Regions from separate parts of the Mesorhizobium sp. M9A.F.Ca.ET.002.03.1.2 genome, predicted to be linked through region 2. Evidence: predicted binding sites of a transcription regulator. Region 2 holds the regulator's gene; each other region holds the start of a gene.
What was found. Region 2 encodes LexA, which represses DNA repair genes until DNA is damaged. Its sites were predicted from a motif close to TGTTCNNNNTGTGTTCNG; they were not measured.
Positions count from the first base shown of each region.

Region 1 (4,719 bases), 680 kb from region 2:
TGGCCATGTCGTTGAGATTGTGCCGATTTCCTTGTTTATCTGGGCGCTGGTAGGCCTCGATGGTCTCGCCGACAGCGCGGGCCTCCTCCTCGGAATCCCAGGCGGCGTGGACGTGCACCTTCTCGTCGTCCTCGGCGACTTTTTCGGTGAACAGCGTCTTGCCGAAGCGGCCCTCATTGTAGGCGATGAGGTGGGAGGCCGTGCCGAGGATGTGCGCGGTGGAGCGGTAGTTGCGCTCCAGCCGGATGATGGTGGCGCCGGGGAAATCCTTGTCGAAGCGCAGGATGTTGTCGACCTCGGCGCCGCGCCAGCCATAGATGGATTGGTCGTCGTCGCCGACGCAACAGATATTTACGCTGGCACGGGTTTCGGCTGAAGAGCGCCCAATCTCCCTCCTTGTGGGGGAGATGTCGGCGAAGCCGACAGAGGGGGGCGCTGTCCCGCCGGCCTTTCCACTTTTGAATTCCGCTGTGTGGGAAGGGTTGCGCTCTACGGCGCCCCCCTCTGTCCTGCCGGACATCTCCCCCACATGGGGGGAGATTGGGCGGCCGCTGTCGCCGCGCGCGCCCTTCGTCGAAGCATCCGGCCTTTGAGCGAGCAGGCGTAGCCACATGTACTGCGCGGTGTTGGTGTCCTGATACTCGTCGACAAGGATGTAGCGGAAGCGCTTATGGTATTCCTTCAGCACGTCCGGATTGGCGCGGAAGATGCGGATCGGGTGGCACAGGAGATCGCCGAAATCGCAGGCGTTCAGCGTCTGCAGCCGCTCCTGGTAGGCCTTGTAGAGTTCGCGGCCCTTGCCGTTGGCGAAGCTGCGGGCGTCGCCCTCCGGAATATCGGCGGGGCCCAGCCCCTTGTTCTTCCAGCCGTCGATCATCTGGGCGAACTGCTTGGCCGGCCATCGCTTGTCGTCCAGCCCTTCGGCCTGGATGAGCTGCTTGATCAGGCGCACGACGTCGTCGGTGTCGAGAATGGTGAAATCGGATTTGAGCCCGGCAAGCTCGGCGTGTCTGCGTAGCAGCTTCACGCCAATTGAGTGGAAAGTGCCGAGCCACGGCATACCTTCGACATTGCCTTCGCCGATCAGCAGGCCGATCCGCTGCTTCATTTCCCGCGCGGCCTTGTTGGTGAAGGTGACGGCGAGGATCTGCGAGGGGAATGCCTTGCCGGTGGCAAGGATGTGGGCGATGCGGGTGGTCAAGACGCGCGTCTTGCCGGTGCCGGCGCCGGCCAGCACCAGCACCGCGCCTTCGGTGGTCTCCACCGCGAGCCGCTGCTCGGGGTTGAGCCCCTTCAGATAGTCGGGCGCGTCGTTGCGCCCGCTGCGGGCGGCCATGGCGCGCGCGGCGATGCCGGACGGGGCCGTGGGCCGCGCATTCGGTTCGTCAAAAAAGGGCATGTCTTCCGAAAAGCCGGACATCGTCCCCGAATGTAGTGATTCGGCGGCGAAAGGCCAGAAGTGTCTCCGTTTTGTTCTCGATCACGGCCGCGACCGACAAATCCAGTAGAACACAACCTATCGCGCAGGCCTGCTTGACAGGCACCGCGGGCCGGAGAAAGTTGCGGTGGGGTAGGAACGCAATGCCGGGTTGCCCCATGGACCGCGGCGGAGCGCATCAGTCGAAGGAGTATCGTCTTGGCTGTCGTCATCACCTCCCTCATCCTTTTTCTCATCGGCCTGGCGCTCGGCGGCGGCGGCATCTGGTTAGCTTCGCTGGGCGGCAGCTGGTACTATGCCATTGCCGGTATCGCCTTCCTTGTCGCGGCCTGGCTGCTCTACAGGCGCAAGTCGATGGCGCTGTGGTCCTATGCGGCGATCGTCATCGGCACGCTTTGCTGGGCGGTCTGGGAGGCCGGCTTCGACTGGTGGGAACTCGGCCCGCGCGGCGGCATCATCGTGCTGCTGGCGCTCTGGCTGCTGACGCCGTGGGCGCGTCGTGGGCTCACCGGCCCGGACGGCCGAGCGCCGCTCATCCTCGCGGTGCTGGCATCGATCGGCGTTGCCGGCTATTCGATGACGGCCGATCCAAAGGATATTGCCGGACAACTCAACGCCGACGAGATCACGCCGACCGCCGATCTCGGCGGCAATGTGCCTCCCGGCGAATGGCACTATTACGGCCGCACGGAATACGGCCAGCGCTATTCGCCGCTCGACCAGATCACATCAGGCAACGTCGCCAATTTGCAGCCGGCCTGGACCTACCGCACCGGCGACGTGAAGGGGCCCGACGACGTCGGCGAGACGACCTATCAGGTGACGCCGCTGAAGGTCGCCGATACGCTCTACATCTGCACGCCGCATAATTTCGCCATCGCCATCGACGCCGCGACCGGCGAGGAGAAGTGGCGCTACGATCCCCAGGTCAAGCTGGACAAGGATCGCCAGCACCAGACCTGCCGCGGCGTGTCCTATTACGCGGACGCCAGCATCGCCGCCGGCCAGCCCTGTGCCGCGCGCGTCTATCTGCCGACATCCGACGCGCGGCTGATCGCGCTCGATGCCGCGAACGGGCAGGTTTGCCCCGCATTCGCTGAGGGCGGCACGCTGAACCTGCTCGCCAATATGCCCTATCCGAAGTCGGGCTATTACTATTCGACCTCGGCGCCGCTGATCGTTGGCGGCAAGATCATCGTCGGCGGCGCGGTCAACGACAATTATTCGACAGAGGAGCCGTCCGGCGTCATCCGCGCCTTCGACGTCGACACCGGCGCCTTGGTGTGGAACTGGGATTCGGGCAATCCGGACCAGACGACGCCACTGCCACCGGGCCAGACCTATACCCACAACTCGCCCAACATGTGGTCGACGGCGAGTGCCGACGAGAAGCTCGGCCTGCTCTACGTGCCGCTCGGCAACCAGACGCCGGACCAGCTCGGCGCCGGGCGCAGCGCCAATGTCGAGAAATTCTCCTCCTCAATCACCGCGCTCGATCTCAACACCGGACAATTGCGCTGGGTGCGGCAGACCGTGCATCACGATCTGTGGGACATGGACGTGCCGGCGCAGCCGACGCTGGTCGACATCACCACGCCAAGCGGCGTGGTGCCGGCGCTGGTCGGACCGACCAAGCAGGGTGATCTCTATGTGCTCGACCGGCGCAGCGGCGAGCCGATCGTCCCGGTCAACGAAGTGCCGGCGCCGGGCGGCGCGATCGAGGGCGACCACACATCGCCAACGCAGCCGGAGTCGGATCTCTCCTTCAATCCAAAGCCGCTGACCGGCGCCGACATGTGGGGCATCACCATGTTCGACCAGCTGGCCTGCCGGATCGAACTCCAGGGCCTCCGCTACGAGGGCCGCTATACGCCGCCTTCGGTTCAGGGCTCGCTGATCTATCCCGGCAATTTCGGCACCTTCAACTGGGGTGGCGTGGCCGTCGACCCGGTGCGGCAGGTGATGTTCGGCATGCCGACCTATCTGGCGTTCATCTCCAGGTTGGTCCCGCGCGCGGAGGTGCCGCCGCCGGGCGACACCAAAGGCAGCGAACAGGGCCTAAACCGCAACGACGGTGCGCCTTACGCGGTGATATTGAAGCCGTTCCTGTCGCCGCTCGGCATTCCCTGCCAGGCGCCGCCCTGGGGCTATGTGGCGGGCGCCGATCTCAGGACCGGCAAGATCGTCTACAAGCACAGGAACGGCACCGTCTACGACATGACACCGCTGCCGCTGCCGTTCAAGGTAGGCGTGCCGGGCATCGGTGGGCCGATGATCACGGCCGGCGGCGTCGCTTTCCTGGGCGCTGCCGTCGACGATTACCTTCGCGCCTACGATCTGACGACCGGCAGGCAGCTCTGGCGGACGCGGCTGCCTGCAGGCGGTCAGTCGACGCCGATGACCTATACTGTCGCCGACGGGCGCCAGTTCGTGGTCATTGTCGCCGGTGGCCATGGCTCTGTCGGCACCAAGCCGGGCGATTATGTGATGGCCTATACGCTGCCGAAGTAGGGCATCTTGTCTTTATGCATGTCGTTCGCTGCATGCCGGGGCCTCACTCTTCCGTGACTGGACCATGCGGGCCTCGACCCTATGTTGCGCGGCGGGGGTGTTTCCCCAAAGCCGAGGAGAGCGCCATGACAAAACCGATCCCTGCCAGCCCGGCCGCCACGAGACCCGCCATTACGAGACCTGCCATTACTCAGGCGATGATCGACGCCTATGACGAATACACGCATCTGACGCTCGACCGGCGGCGCTTCATGGAACAGTTGACCAGGCTTGCCGGATCAGGTGCTGCGGCCGCCGCGATCGCACCGCTGCTGGCGGCGAATTCCGCCCGGGCGGCGATCGTTGCCGAGGACGATTCACGCGTGACGGGCGAGGACATCAGCTATCCCGGCAGCGGTGGCGAGATGAAGGGCTATCTGGTCAAGCCGGCCGGCCAGTCCGGCAAGCTCGGCACCGTCATCGTCGTGCACGAGAACCGGGGGCTCAACCCGCACATACGCGATGTGGCGCGGCGCGTGGCGCTGGAAGGGTTCGTGGCGCTTGCCCCGGACTTCCTGTCGCCGCTCGGCGGCACGCCGGCCGACGAGGACAAGGCACGTGACCAGTTTTCCAAGCTCGATCCGGCGCAGACCGTTGCCAATGCGGTCGCAACGGTCGCTTTTCTCAAAGGCTACGAGGATGGCAACGGCAAGGTCGGCGCGGTCGGCTTCTGCTGGGGCGGCGGCACGGTGAACACGCTGGCTGCCAACGCGCCGGACCTGGCCGCCGCT
Region 1 covers NZ_CP034443.1:5,480,253-5,484,971, reverse strand. The annotation lists gene EJ066_RS26610 (UvrD-helicase domain-containing protein) at 1-1,420, opposite strand, end outside; gene EJ066_RS26605 (glucose/quinate/shikimate family membrane-bound PQQ-dependent dehydrogenase) at 1,637-3,949, shown strand; gene EJ066_RS26600 (dienelactone hydrolase family protein) at 4,075-4,719, shown strand, end outside.
Region 1: a site for LexA is predicted at 1,461-1,478, ahead of EJ066_RS26610 (UvrD-helicase domain-containing protein). Genes of this name have one in related genera too.

Region 2 (4,719 bases):
GTCGGACATGGAACTCTCGGGGCAAGCGCAGGAAACGGATGTGGCGGTGCGGACTTTCGCGCGTCGCGCGTTCATGTAGCATAGGAGGTCAAGGGCGCAAGGGGCAGACCCGATGGCTGGACCAGGCCGCGATGCGGACGAGAGCGACGGCGCGGTCAGCAGCGTCAGCGAACGGTCGCTGTTTGCCACATCGGTGCCTGTCATACCGGCGCCGGATTCGCTGCCACGCCTTGATGTCAGCCCCTGGCCCCCTCAGGGGCTTGCAACGGTCCCGAGCCCGAAGATCGGCCCTGCCCTTCGCCTGCGCGGACACCTTCGCCGTCTTTCGCCGTCCGGCATCCGCAACAGCGTGGTCTCCGCGGCCAGCCTGGAAATCGACCGTGGCGTCGCCTTCTTGCTGGTGCCGGTTTTCCTGGCATGCGGGGTGATCTTCTATTTTTCATTGGCGAGCGAACCGGACTTTTCGCAACCCATCGCCGTCGTCGTCCTCACGGCATTGTGTGCGGCCGCCTCGCGCTCATGGCGCAAAACGCATCTGTGCTTCGTGGTGACGCTGCTGTGCGCGCTCGGCGTGCTCGCCGCCAAGGTCGAGACATGGCGCGCGGGAACGCAGATGCTCGGCTCGGAAATCCCGACCCGGCTGACCGGCCGTGTCGTTAGCCTCGACCGGATGGCGAACGGTCGCATCCGGCTGACCATCGATGTGATCTCGACCGCCCGGCCAACGCTGCGCTACATGCCGGCTCGGATTCGCGCTTCGGCGATGAAGATACCGCCTGAGATGACCGCCGGATCAAAAGTGACCGGCTATGTCAGGCTGCTGCCACCAACCGGCCCGGTGCGGCCGGACGGCTATGATTACTCGTTCGACAGCTATTTTGCCGGCATCGGCGCCAGCGGCTTTTTCCTTGGCACGCCAAAGGTCATTCCCCCGAATGGTTCACCAGATGGGACACCGCTTGCTGCGCGTCTTTCTTCCGCAGTCGAGAACGCGCGGGAGAGCATCGCAGTCCATGTTCGCAGTCAAGTTGGCGGTGCCGAAGGCGAGATTGCCGCCGCGCTGATTGTCGGCGTGCGCGCTGGCATTCCCGAAGAGATCAACGAGGCGATGCGGCGCACCGGCATCTATCACATCATCTCCATCTCCGGCCTGCACATGGCGCTGGTTGCCGGCACGGTCATGGCGCTGCTGCGCGGCGCCTTTTCGCTGTTTCCCGATTTCTCCTCGCGACGGCCGGTCAAGAAATACGCGGCCGCGGCCGCGCTTTTTTCGATTGCAGCCTATCTCATCATTTCGGGCGTCGTGGTCGCGGCCGAACGCAGCTTTATCATGCTGGCGGTGATGCTGATCGCCGTGCTGTTCGACCGGGCGGCGCTCACCATGCGCAATCTGGCGATCTCGGCGATTGCCGTCATCGTCGTATCGCCGCATGAGGTTGTCGGGCCGAGTTTTCAAATGTCCTTCGCCGCGACCGCGGCGCTCGTCGGCGCCTATGCCGGCTGGTCCGACTACCGAGCAGGCAGGGCCACCGCGCCACCGCCGCGACGATCGCCGCTCGGCTTCGTCACGCGAAAATTCCTGGTGGCGATGGGCGGCCTTGCCATGACCTCCATCATCGCGGGAAGCGCGACGGCGCTTTTTGCCATATGGCATTTCCAGCGGGTCTCGCCACTCAGCCTGTTCGCCAATCTGGCGATCATGCCTGTTGTTTCGCTGGTGGTCATGCCTTTCGGCGTTCTTAGCGCTCTGGCGATGCCGTTCGGTGCCGACGGGCCTTTCCTCTATGTGATGGGCAAGGGGCTGTCAGCGATGATCGTCCTATCCGGATGGATCTCGGAGCGCTCGCCCATCGACGCGGTCGGGCTGATTTCGATGCAGTCGGTCCTGCTGGCGACGATCGCTCTTGTCATCGCGACCATGGCGACGACCTGGCTGCGGCTCGCGGCGCTTCCTTTTGCGCTTGCCGGCCTGCTGACGATTTCCGACACACGCACGCCCGACGTGCTGATCTCGGAGAATGCGCGACTGGTCGCTCTGCCGGTCGGCGGCGGTGAGCTTGCCGTCAACCGGGCGCGCCCGAACGAATTTACCATCGACAACTGGAAACACGCCCTGAAGGCCGAGACGATCATCATGCCGGAGACATTCGCCAAGACGGATATACAATTCGACATCACCGATCCGGCAGACCTGCCGCCGGGCGCGCCTTTCTACTGCACCGCCGGCCTGTGCCTTGCCCGGCATCCGTCCGGTGCGATCGTCGCGCTCGCCGACGACCGCAAAACCGCGCGGCCAGCCTGTGCCTTTGCGGACTTGATCGTCATCGACGATGCGACAGCCTATTATGATCCCTGCCGCAATCCGCTGGTCCTCGTCGTGACCAAACGGCAACTCGCTCGCATGGGCAGTGCCGCCGTCTTCTTCGATCCGCAATCGGCGACGACGCGCGCAAAAATTCGTTTCGCCGTCGAAGAACCGTACCGGCCCTGGCATGTACAGCGACAGTTTTCTCGAGAGGCGAGGGGGCTGCCGCCATACCGCGAGGCCGAAAAACCCAAAAAAGCCGCCGCTCAGTAACGCCGAATCAATCCGACGAGCTTGCCCTGCACCTTGACCCGGTCAGGCCCGAAAATGCGCGTCTCATAGGCCGGATTGGCGGCTTCCAGGGCGATCGAGGCGCCTTTGCGGCGGAACCGCTTCAGCGTCGCTTCCTCCTCGTCGACCAGGGCCACGATGATCTCGCCGGGCTGGGCGGTGTTGGCGTTGCGAATAATGACCGTGTCGCCGTCGAAAATGCCGGCCTCGATCATCGAATCACCCTTGACCTCCAAGGCATAATGCTCGCCGCCCATGATCATGTCCGGCGGCACCGAGATCGAATGCGTCTGGTGCTGGATGGCATCGATCGGCACACCGGCAGCGATGCGGCCCATCACCGGGATGGATACGGTGGCAATGACGTCGTCGTCATTGCCGGCCGCAGGCATGCGTGAAGGCGCTGGCTTGACCTGTCGTCCGAGGTTGCCCTGACCAAGACTGCCTTGAATGACGCTCGGCGAGAATTTGCGCGCCGCATTGAGACCGGGCGCGATCGAATCGGGCAGGCGCAGCACCTCCAGCGCGCGGGCGCGGTTGGGCAAGCGGCGAATGAAGCCGCGCTCCTCCAGCGCCGTGATCAGCCGATGGATTCCCGACTTGGAGGCGAGGTCGAGCGCTTCCTTCATCTCGTCGAAGGAAGGCGGAATGCCGCTTTCCTTCAGCCGTTCGTGGATGAACATAAGCAGTTCATGTTGTTTGCGTGTCAGCATCGCGACCCCCAACAGAATCAAAAAACAAACCCAGAACAAACACTATCTGTTCCAGTTGTGTTCCGCAACCGTTTAAAGTTTAATGAATCTGTTGACGTTTTGTTCAGCGTAGCATCAGCACGCTGCAGGCAGCGCCCGTCGTGGCTGCGGGAGCGAATGGCTCGCGCACGATCAGCCCGTTGGCGTCGGCCAGCATTCTGAGCATCGAGGAATCCTGGATGCCGAACGGCGTCGCCTCAAGCAAGCCGGCTTCTTCCTTCACCATGGCGCGTACATAGTCCTGCCTGAGATCGTTGGCCGGCATCGCAGCACCCAGCCGCGCCTCACGGATGTCCTGCCGGTAGGCACGGCCGCCGAGCCGTGCAAGCAGCGGCTTCAGGAAGAGCTGCGTGCAGACCAGGCTCGCCACCGGATTGCCGGGCAGGCCGATGCAGCGGATGCCGCCCAGCCGGCCGAACATCAGCGGTTTGCCGGGCCGCATGGCGATCTTCCAGAAATCGAGCGTCATGCCTTCGCCGGTCAGCACGTCATGAACGAGGTCGTGGTCGCCGACCGAGGCGCCGCCCAACGTGACGATGACGTCGGCTCCTGCGTCGACCGCTTTTTTCACCAGCGCGGCGATCGCCTCCTTGCGGTCTGCGGCGATGCCGAGATCGAGCACACGCGCGCCGACCGAGCGGGCCGCGGCGGCGACGCCATAGGCATTGGACGAGATGATCTGGTCTGGGCCGAGGTCGCTGCCCGGCGGCAGCAATTCGTCGCCGGTGGCGATGATGGCGACCAGCGGCCGTTTCACCACGCTGACCTGCGGATGGTTGGCTGACGCCGCCAGTGACAAGGCCGCCGGATCGAGCAGGCGGCCTTTCCCCAGCAGAACGTCGCCCTTTGAGAAATCGAGCCCGAGGCGGCGGATGTTGCGGCCTTCAACCGTCGATGCGGTCACTTCGATGCTGCCGCCGCCAAGGTCGCGGACATTCTCCTGGATGACGATGGTGTCAGCGCCTGCGGGAAGCGGCGCGCCGGTGAAGATGCGCACGGCCTGCTTCTCACCGACCGTCCCGGCGAAGCCGCGGCCGGCCGGCGCCATGCCGATCACCGAAAGCCTTGCGGGTACGGACGCGACATCGGCGGCCCGCGCGGCATAGCCGTCCATGGCGGACGCGTTGAAGGGCGGCTGGGTGCGGAGCGCCACGAGCGGCTCCGCCAGCACGCGGTCGGCGGCGGCTATCAGGGCGACGCTTTCGGCTTGCGAGGGCGCAGCACCTTCAAGCAGGCGCTCGAGCGCCTCGGTGACCGGAAGCAGCGCCATTATTGCCCAGCCCCTTGGGCGCCCACCTTGTAGTCGCCGGATTTGCCGCCGGTCTTTTCCACCAGCCTGATGCCGGAGATCACCATGGCCCGGTCGACCGC
Region 2 covers NZ_CP034443.1:4,796,694-4,801,412, forward strand. The annotation lists gene gltX (glutamate--tRNA ligase) at 1-9, opposite strand, end outside; gene EJ066_RS23140 (ComEC/Rec2 family competence protein) at 113-2,578, shown strand; gene lexA (transcriptional repressor LexA) at 2,572-3,309, opposite strand; gene glp (gephyrin-like molybdotransferase Glp) at 3,413-4,618, opposite strand; gene moaC (cyclic pyranopterin monophosphate synthase MoaC) at 4,618-4,719, opposite strand, start outside.

Region 3 (4,719 bases), 1.5 Mb from region 2:
CGAGCTTGCCCAACCATTCGACATGGCCCTGCCCTCCTTCGTCGAGCATCTCAAGGTGCTGGAAGGTTGCGGGCTGGTGCTCTCCGAAAAGGCCGGTCGCGTCAGAACCTACCGGCTCGCGCCCGAACCGCTGAAGCTCGCGGAAAACTGGCTGGCCGAACAACGCGCGCTGTGGGAGCGCCGCCTCGACCAGTTCGACGCCTACGTCATGACACTCAAGGAGAAAGACATATGAGCCCGGCGCCGCTGTTCAAACCCGATCCGAAACTCGACCTCGTTCTCGAACGCGTTGTCGATGCGCCGCGAGAACTGCTCTGGACCGCCTACACCAAACCCGAGCACGTCCGCCAATGGTTCACGCCCAAGCCGTGGATCATCACCGATTGCGAGATCGATCTCAGGCCCGGCGGCCTGTTCAGGACCCGCATGCAATCGCCTGATGGCAGGCAAGTCAACGACCGGCGTTGCTGCTACCTCGACATCGTGCCGAACGAGCGGCTGGTGTGGACCGATGCACTGCTGCCTGGCTATCGCCCGTCGGGGGATCCGTTCATCACCGCGGTCATATCCTTCCACCCGGAAGGCAAGGCGACGCGCTACACCGCGACCGCTATTCACCGCGACGAAGCCACGCGCAATAACCACGAGGAGATGGGCTTCTACGACGGCTGGGGCACGGTGCTCGACCAGCTTGCGGAGTATGTGAGGACGATTTGATATGCTGGCATGGCTGCCAGGGCCTCGTCCTGGCAGCCATGCCTGTTTTCAAACCATGTGGCGAAGTGAGCAGGCTCCGGAAGGGCTGGCCGGGCTTCAATAATAGAAGCGCTCTTCGCTGATCTTGTCGTTCTTGACCGTATAGACGCCAACCTCGTCCATGGAGGCGCGCTGGCCGGTCGCCTTAGGCGTCACGTCAAACGTGAAGCGCAATGCGAACTGGTCGCCATTGACATAGGGACCCTCGACAGAGCCGCCATGAACGTCGTGGTTCTCTTGCCACCACTGACCCTTCTGCTTGACGGCCTCCTTGCCGCGGCAAATGGCCATCGGCCCTTCCATCGCTTCGTAGCTGACGATGTCGTCGGCATTGTATTTCGCGGCAGCGCTTTCGCTGTCGCCCCGCTTGAGGAGCTCCGTGAAATCCTTGGCGATTTCGGTAGTGGTCATGACTTCCTCCTTTTCCAGACGCATTCCAAGTAGGGTACCGCCTGGCGGCCTGCCATCGGTGATCCGCCAGCCAGCTGACAATCCATGTCAGGATCATCGCGGCTGGAGAATTACGACGCGGTGATCAAAGGCCAACGATCCAGATCCCGGTAGATCGTCAGACCGCGCAAGCTGTGAATAAGAATGAACTCCCTTGCCACAAAACTGATTGCATCGATGGGCTGCCTGGGAACGAATTTCCCATCATAGGCAAGGGTCATATGCGGAACAAAATGGTCTGCCGACTTGAGGCCGTTTGACTTCATCGCAATGCCAATCAGTCGACTGAGTTCGCAGACCGGCCCACTGTCGGCCAAAAGCACAAACGGACGAGACGGCGGGCTCCCCCTCGCCGCTGGGCGACCTGGGAAACTTGCGGCATGATGAAACGCGACTTCAAACGCCGGCATCTCAACCCGTCGACCGGACCGCCTTGCCGCGAATTCGGTGTTCGATCGAAGCCTCTTATAGTCGCCTACATGCTGCAGGCTGACGTGAAAACGCTCCTTTAATAACAGCGAACCAGTTATCCCATTGATATCGCAGAGTTGCCTCTGCAGTGTCCAAAATTCGGATCGGTATTTCACTTCCAACAGCAACGCAAAGAACACGCGATCCGGCAACTTTGGCTGCTTCGGCGGCGGTGGGATGCCGAAATCAAACTCTTGCTGCCGATACATCCGTACTCGTTCGGCCGAGGAACGCTCCTGTTAAAGTCTCTGACAAGAACAAATCAGGAACAAACTTGAGAGTCAAGCGTGGAATGGGTCGACGCTCTTCAGAGTGGTCAATAGCAGCCGCGCTCGATGGCGAGGCGACGCACCAGCGCCAGCACGCTGTCGATGGTGGGCGTCGGCTGGCCGGTCAGCCGGCCGAGTTCCTGCACCGCCGTCACCAGCGCGTCGATCTCCATGGGACGGCCGCGCTCCAGATCCTGCAGCATCGAGGTCTTGTGCTCGCCGACGTCGGCGGCCCCCTTGATGCGCCGGTCGACCGCTATCGGGAAACGGACGCCAAGGCTTTCGCCGATCGCCTGCGCCTCCAGCATCATGGCGCGGGCAAGCGTACGGGTTGCCTCGTCGGCAGCGATTGCCGCAAGCGTGCTGCCGGTCAGCGCGGAAATCGGGTTGAAGGAGAGATTGCCCCACAGCTTGATCCAGATTTCGCTGCGAATGTCGTCGCGAACAGGCGCCTGCAGCCCCGCCGCAACCATCTCCTCGGCAAGCCGCGTGACGCGTTCGCTCTTCTCCCCCGAAGGCTCGCCAAGCGAGAAGCGTTTTCCCTCGATATGGCGGACCAGGCCGGGCGCATCCACCTCGGCCGCGGGATAGACGACCGAGCCGATGACGCGATCCGGCCCAAGCCGGTCCCAGATCACGCCACCGGGATCCACTGCTTGCAACCGCGTGCCTTCGAGCGAGCCGCCGATCTTGTGGAAATACCACCACGGCACGCCATTCTGCATGGTGACGACGGCCGTCCCCTCGCCCAGCAGCGGCGCGATCTGGTCGAGCGCCGGTGCGAGCGAATGGGCCTTGAGCGCCAGCACGACATAGTCCTGGACGCCTAGCTCCTCAGCCCGCGCGGCAGCCCTGACAGAGGCGACGGATTCATGACCGTCCTCGATCAGGCGGAGGCCGTTCGCCCTGATCGCGTCGAGATGCCCGCCGCGCGCCACGATCGAAAGATCGACCCGGCCGGCCACGGCAAGTTTGGCCGCGAAATAGCCACCGATCGCGCCGGCGCCAAAGACTGTGATCCGCATCGTCAACTGAGACCGAGTTTGGTCGCGAGACCGATGCGCTGCAGCTTGCCCGTCGCGCCCTTCGGGATTTCGTCAAGGATCAGGACAATGCGTGGCACCTTGAAGTCGGCAAGCCGCATCGCGGCAAAGCTGCGGATGTCGCCTTCGGTGGCGGCCATGCCCTCGCGCAGCACGATCGCGGCAGCGACCTCCTCGCCGAGCTTGTCGTGCGGCGTGGCGAAGGTGACGACCTGCGCCACCGCCGGATGATCCATCAGCACGTCGTCGACCTCGAGCGGCGAGATCTTCTCGCCGCCGCGGTTGATGATCTCCTTGAGCCGGCCGGTGACGCGCAGGTAGCCATCGTCGTCGAGTACGCCCTGGTCGCCGGTATGAAACCAGCCATGCGCGAAGGCCGTGGCATTGGCGTCCGGATTCTTCTCATAGCCCGCGGTCACATTGGGTCCGCGAATGACGATCTCGCCGGTCTCACCCGGCTTCAGCAATTGCCCGTCGAGCGCCATCACCGCCACCTCCGGCCCGGCAGCCGCGCCGACGCTGCCCGGCTTGCGCAGGCCCGGCGGCAGCCGGTTCGAGGCCATCTGGTGCGCGGCTTCCGTCATGCCGTAGGATTCGATCACCGGGCAGCCGAAGGTCGCCTCGAGCTCGGCCATCACCTGCGGCGGCAGCGACGCCGAGGACGAACGGATGAAGCGCAAGGGCGCCGCCGCCAGCGCATCGGCATTGCGCGCCGCCCGCGGCAGTATCGCCTGATGCATGGTCGGCACCGCCGTGTACCAGCTCGGCCGCGCCTCGCTCAGCCAATGGAAGAAGCGCAGCGCGTTGAAACCCGGCGTGCAGAAGACGCTGCCGCCGGCGGCGAGCGAGGACAGCACCGCCGCGATCAGCCCATGGATGTGGAACAGCGGCATGATGTTGAGGCAGCGATCGCCGGCCGTCAGGTCGAGCGTCGCGCCGATATGGGCGGCCGAAGCGGCAAGATTGGCATGGCTGAGCGGCACCAGCTTGGGCCGCGACGTGGTGCCGGACGTGTGCAGCAACAATGCAATGTCGCCATCCTCTGCCAAGCCGGACAAAACAGACGGGCCAACCGGTTTGGCTTCGATGCCGAAGCCGCCGGCCGGCGCGCCTCCCTGCGCGACGAGCCTCAGCACTGCTATGCCGAGGCGCTCGGCGACGGCCACTGCGGGGCCAGTTTCGCCTTCGGCAACGAGGATCGCCTTTGCGCCGATATCGCTGAGATAAAAATCGAGCTCGTCGGCCCGGTAGGCCGGGTTAAGCGGCGCGGTCGACGCCGCCGCGGCCACCGCGACGAAGGCCGTCGCCATCTCCGGCCCGTTCGGCAGCACGATGGCCACCCGGTCGCCACGGCCGAGGCCGAGCGCATTGAGCCGCGCAGCCGTTTCGGAGATCAGGCGGCGCAGTCCGCCATGGGTGAGCGTGATCCGGTCAGGTGCCGAAATCGCCGGCGCGTCGTCCGCTCCAGCAGCAAGCTGTTCAACGATCGACGCTTCAGACAACGCGAACCTCTATGTCGCCGACGCCATCGATATGACCGCGAAGAACATCACCGCGCGTGACCGCTCCGACGCCGGCCGGCGTGCCGGAGAGAATGATATCCCCGGCATCAGTGTGAAAAGCCCTGACAGATAACTGATCATTTCCGAAACTTTCCAAATCATCTGGTTGAGGTCGCCGGTCTGTTTTCGCTCGCCATTGACGTCCAGCCAAATCGCTCCCTGGCCGGG
Region 3 covers NZ_CP034443.1:3,330,705-3,335,423, reverse strand. The annotation lists gene EJ066_RS16020 (metalloregulator ArsR/SmtB family transcription factor) at 1-235, shown strand, start outside; gene EJ066_RS16015 (SRPBCC family protein) at 232-717, shown strand; gene EJ066_RS16010 (nuclear transport factor 2 family protein) at 814-1,167, opposite strand; gene EJ066_RS16005 (2'-5' RNA ligase family protein) at 1,278-1,886, opposite strand; gene EJ066_RS16000 (2-dehydropantoate 2-reductase) at 1,994-2,971, opposite strand; gene EJ066_RS15995 (acyl--CoA ligase) at 2,974-4,491, opposite strand; partial or broken gene EJ066_RS15990 (fumarylacetoacetate hydrolase family protein) at 4,484-4,719, opposite strand, start outside.
Region 3: a site for LexA is predicted at 1,931-1,948, ahead of EJ066_RS16005 (2'-5' RNA ligase family protein). Genes of this name have one in related genera too.